DNA from 2 places in the Pseudomonas sp. Arb-4-2C genome. Region 2 is predicted to be linked to the other one. Evidence: predicted binding sites of a transcription regulator. Region 2 holds the regulator's gene; the other holds the start of a gene.
The links. Region 2 encodes sigma-54, which starts transcription at its own class of promoters, with help from an activator protein. Its sites were predicted from a motif close to ANTGGCATNNANNTTGCTNT; they were not measured.

Region 1 (2,460 bases), 2.0 Mb from region 2:
TGTTGAACCCGGGGATGCCCATGTTGTGCAGGCGGGTCAGGGTTTCGGCGGCGCTGTTGGTGTGCAGCGTGGACAACACGAGGTGGCCGGTCTGCGCGGCCTTGATCGCTATCTCGGCGGTTTCCAGGTCGCGGATTTCGCCGACCATGATCACGTCCGGGTCCTGCCGCAGGAACGAACGCAGGGCCTGGGCGAAATCCAGCCCCTGTCGGGGATTGACGTTGACCTGGTTGATGCCTTCCATGTTGATCTCCACCGGGTCTTCGGCGGTGGAAATGTTGATGTCCACGGTATTGAGAATATTGAGCCCGGTGTACAGCGACACGGTTTTCCCCGACCCGGTCGGGCCGGTCACCAGAATCATCCCCTGCGGCTGCTTGAGCGCGGCCATGTACAGGTCTTTCTGTGCCGGCTCGTAACCCAGGGCATCAATGCCGATCTGTGCGCTGGACGGGTCGAGAATCCGGATTACCACTTTTTCGCCCCACAGGGTCGGCAGGGTGTTGACCCGGAAGTCGATCGACTTGCTCTTCGACAGGCGCATCTTGATTCGCCCGTCCTGAGGTTTGCGTCGTTCCGAGATGTCGAGGCTGGCCATGACCTTCAGGCGTGCAGCGATACGGCCGGCCAGCTGGATCGGCGGCTTTGCGACTTCGCGCAGGATGCCGTCGGTGCGCACCCGCACCCGGTAGTTTTTTTCGTAGGGTTCGAAGTGCAGGTCGGATGAGCCACTCTTGATCGCGTCCAGCAGCATCTTGTGCACGAAACGCACTACCGGGGCGTCATCGGCATCGAGTCCGCCGATCGGATCCTGTCGGTTGTCGTCCATCGACTCGACATCCACGCCGTCGAGGTCGACGTCGGCCATCTCTTCCAGGCCGCTGGTGTGGGTGTCGAAAAATTTCTCGATGGCGTCGGTGAGCTTGTCGTCTTCTACCAGGATGGCTTCGGTGCTCAACCCGGTGCTGAACTGGATGTCATTGATCGCCTGGTGATTGCTCGGGTCGGAAATGCCCACGAACAGCTTGTTGCCGCGCCGCCACAAGGGCAGGGCGTGGTGCTGACGTACCAGCTTCTCACTGACCAGGCCTTTGGGCTGGGTCTCCTTGTCCAGGCCATTGAGGTCCATGAACGCCATGCCGAAATGCTCGGAGGCAATCTCGGCCACCTGTGAGCTCTTCACCAGTTTGTTCTGTACCAGGTAGCTGACCAGCGACAGGCGATTGCGCTGCGCCTGTTGCCAGGCCTGCTGGGCGCTTTTTTCCGTAAGCAGTTCGGCCTGGACCAGTTGCTTGGCCAGACCGCTCAGAGCGATGTCATTCATGGGGATTCCGCACGCTTGCTGTTCATGACTTATAGCCTAGTCAAGTGACAGCGCCAAACACGTCGGGTGCAGGTGACAAAAAGTGTCAGATAGTGCGGTTAGCGGTTGTAGGAAGCTGCCTTGCACTGCGTTTGTGCCCAGCGTGCGGGGCTGGCAGCGGGTTGGCATGGGCTGTGCTGAGTCCATTGCAGATCATGAGATTCCGACTCATGCATGGAGCGTGTCTATGAAAAAACAACAGGGCTTTACTCTGATCGAGCTGCTGATCGTCGTGGCGATCATCGGCATTCTGGCGACCATCGCCTTGCCGCAATACTCCAAGTACCAGGCACGTTCGAAAGTGACTGCGGGTCTGGCGGAGATCAGTGCACTGAAGGTGCCGTTCGAGGACACCATCAATCAAGGCACTGATCCAACGCTGTTACTGGTGGCCGGTAGCGCTTCAGCGACCACCTCCAACTGCACACTGGCGGCGTCGGGAACCGCCACGACCGGTGCCGGCACTATCACCTGCACACTGGTGAATGCCCCAGGTCCGGTGCTTGGTAAAACCATTACGTTGACCCGTACCGGCGCTGCCACTGGCAACACCTCCGGCGTCTGGAGCTGTGCGTCGACCGTCAACCCGGACTACGCGCCTAAGGGTTGCGCAGGCACCGGTGCCTGATTGAGTCAGCAAGCGTCCTGAGATGCCCCGCCATGCGGGGCATTTTTTGTTTTCGGCCTTCAAAAAAAGCTTGAGGAATTTCAGCGTGTTAGGAACTTTCCGAAAAGCCGCAACTTGCATGTCGATAATGCACTTGTCATGCAAATTGCATGATTCCGAAAATTTGCATAATTCATAACTTTTTGATTTATAAAGATTTATTGTCTTTCGAAAAGTTGGCACAGCCTTCGCAATATCTCCGGTAACCCTGCTGACACGACAACCAGCAGACTTTCCAGAAAAACAGGAGTTACTCGTATGAAGAAGTTCGCTATCACTGCCGCTGCTGCTACCGCGCTGACCCTGACCATGGCTTCCGGTGCATTTGCACAATCCACTCAGGCTACCCAGGCTCCAATGACTCTGGCTGCCGGTGAAATGACCAAGGCTAAAGAAGCTACTTCCGATACCTGGATCACTACCAAAGTGA
Region 2 (2,460 bases):
TCGACCCGATCTCGGTCGGCGACATCAAGCAGATCATCCACCACCTCAAGGCCAAGGGCATCGGTGTACTGATCACCGACCACAACGTGCGTGAGACCCTGGATATCTGCGAAACCGCCTACATCGTCAACGACGGTCAACTGATCGCCGAAGGTGACGCCGCGACCATCCTGGCCAACGATCTGGTCAAGGAAGTGTACCTGGGCCACGAGTTCCGCCTCTAAAGCGCAATCGCATTCGGCCAGCCGTCCGAGTGCTGTAACGTTGAAGCGAAGTTTTATACGCTTTTATTGTTACAGCGCTCTAGGCAAACACGACAGTTTCAGGCATATAATTTGCTTAAGTTTGGCGCTCCGGCGCCCTGTAGTGGATGGCGCATGCGCGCCGGCGAATAAGGTGTTAAGCCCCTGCCATGAAACCATCGCTAGTCTTGAGAATGGGCCAGCAGCTGACGATGACACCGCAGCTGCAACAGGCCATCCGCCTGCTCCAATTGTCGACCCTGGACCTGCAACAGGAAATCCAGGAGGCCCTGGAATCCAATCCGATGCTCGAACGCCAGGAAGAAGGCGACGACTTCGACAACTCCGATCCTTTGGCCGACAACGCCGAACAAAAGCCCAACACCGAGATTCAGGAACCCTCCTATCAGGAAACCGCACCGACGGTGGACAACCTGGAAGATGGCGAATGGAACGAGCGCATCCCTAACGAATTGCCCGTCGACACCGCCTGGGAAGACGTCTACCAGACCAGCGCCAGCAGCCTGCCCAGCAGCGATGATGACGAGTGGGACTTCACCACCCGCACTTCCGCCGGGGAAAGCCTGCAAAGCCATCTGCTGTGGCAATTGAACCTGGCGCCGATGTCCGATACCGACCGCCTGATCGCCGTGACCCTGATCGACTGCATCAATAATCAGGGCTACCTCGACGAAACCCTTGAAGAAATTCTCGACGCCTTTGATCCGGAGCTCGACATCGAGCTGGACGAGATCGAGGCCGTGCTGCACCGCATCCAGCAGTTCGAACCGGCCGGCATCGGCGCCCGCAACCTCGGCGAATGCCTGCTGCTGCAACTGCGCCAGCTACCAGCCAAGACCCCGTGGCTGAACGAAGCCAAGCGTCTGGTCAGCGATTACATCGATCTGCTCGGCAGTCGCGACTACAGCCAGTTGATGCGGCGCATGAAGCTCAAGGAAGATGAACTGCGCCAGGTCATCGAACTGGTACAGAGCCTCAACCCACGCCCGGGTTCACAAATCGAATCGACCGAAGCCGAGTACGTGGTGCCCGATGTCATCGTGCGCAAGGACAACGAACGCTGGCTGGTCGAGCTGAACCAGGAATCGGTGCCACGCCTGCGGGTCAACGCCCAGTACGCCGGCTTCGTGCGCCGTGCCGACACCAGCGCCGACAACACCTTCATGCGCAATCAGTTGCAGGAAGCGCGCTGGTTCATCAAGAGCCTGCAAAGCCGCAACGAAACCCTGATGAAGGTCGCCACCCAGATCGTCGAGCATCAGCGCGGCTTCCTGGAATACGGCGACGAAGCCATGAAGCCGTTGGTCCTGCACGACATCGCCGAGGCGGTGGGCATGCACGAATCGACGATTTCCCGGGTCACCACCCAGAAATTCATGCATACCCCGCGCGGTATTTATGAACTGAAATACTTTTTCTCCAGCCACGTCAGCACCTCCGAAGGCGGCGAATGCTCGTCTACAGCGATCCGCGCGATCATCAAAAAACTGGTTGCAGCGGAAAATCAGAAAAAGCCGTTGAGTGACAGCAAGATCGCTGGTTTACTGGAGGCACAAGGCATTCAGGTGGCTCGCCGCACCGTCGCCAAGTACCGTGAATCCCTCGGGATCGCGCCTTCGAGCGAACGCAAGCGGTTGATGTAAGCCACGTTACAGCGTTCCAGTGGCAGGCTATTCAGCCTGCCGCTTTATGCACTGGCAACGAAGGAGAAGCTGTATGCAAGTCAACATCAGTGGACACCAACTGGAAGTGACCGAACCGCTGCGCACCTACATCAACGAGAAACTCGAACGATTGGAGCGCCATTTCGACAAGATCACCAACGTGCAAGTCACGATGTGCGTCGAAAAGCTGAAGCAGAAAATCGAAGCCACCTTGCATATTCCCGGCAGCGAAGTGGTCGCCAACGCAGAAGATACCGACATGTACGCTGCGATCGACTCACTGACCGACAAGCTGGATCGCCAACTCAAAAAGCATAAGGAAAAGACCCAGAGCCTCCTTCAGGGCGCAACAGGTCGTTAACACCCCCAACCCATGATCCGACTTGAAAGTATCCTGACCCCCGGCCGTTCCCTGGTGAACGTGCCGGGCGGCAGTAAAAAGAAAGCCCTCGAACAGATTGCCAACCTGATCGCCCGCGAAGTGCCGGATCTGGAGATGCAGGACGTCTTCGAAGCGCTGATCGCCCGTGAGA

Region 1: AC0J41_RS22125 (pilin) is a predicted target of sigma-54. The motif match lies at 1,485-1,504, and genes of this name have one in related genera.

What each region holds. Positions count from the first base shown of each region.
Region 1 covers NZ_CM146899.1:4,888,038-4,890,497, reverse strand. Annotated here, with positions in the region: gene pilB (type IV-A pilus assembly ATPase PilB) at 1-1,324, opposite strand, end outside; gene AC0J41_RS22125 (pilin) at 1,551-1,991, shown strand; gene AC0J41_RS22120 (BON domain-containing protein) at 2,289-2,460, shown strand, end outside.
Region 2 covers NZ_CM146899.1:606,104-608,563, reverse strand. Annotated here, with positions in the region: gene lptB (LPS export ABC transporter ATP-binding protein) at 1-224, shown strand, start outside; gene AC0J41_RS02600 (RNA polymerase factor sigma-54) at 413-1,906, shown strand; gene hpf (ribosome hibernation-promoting factor, HPF/YfiA family) at 1,980-2,288, shown strand; gene ptsN (PTS IIA-like nitrogen regulatory protein PtsN) at 2,301-2,460, shown strand, end outside.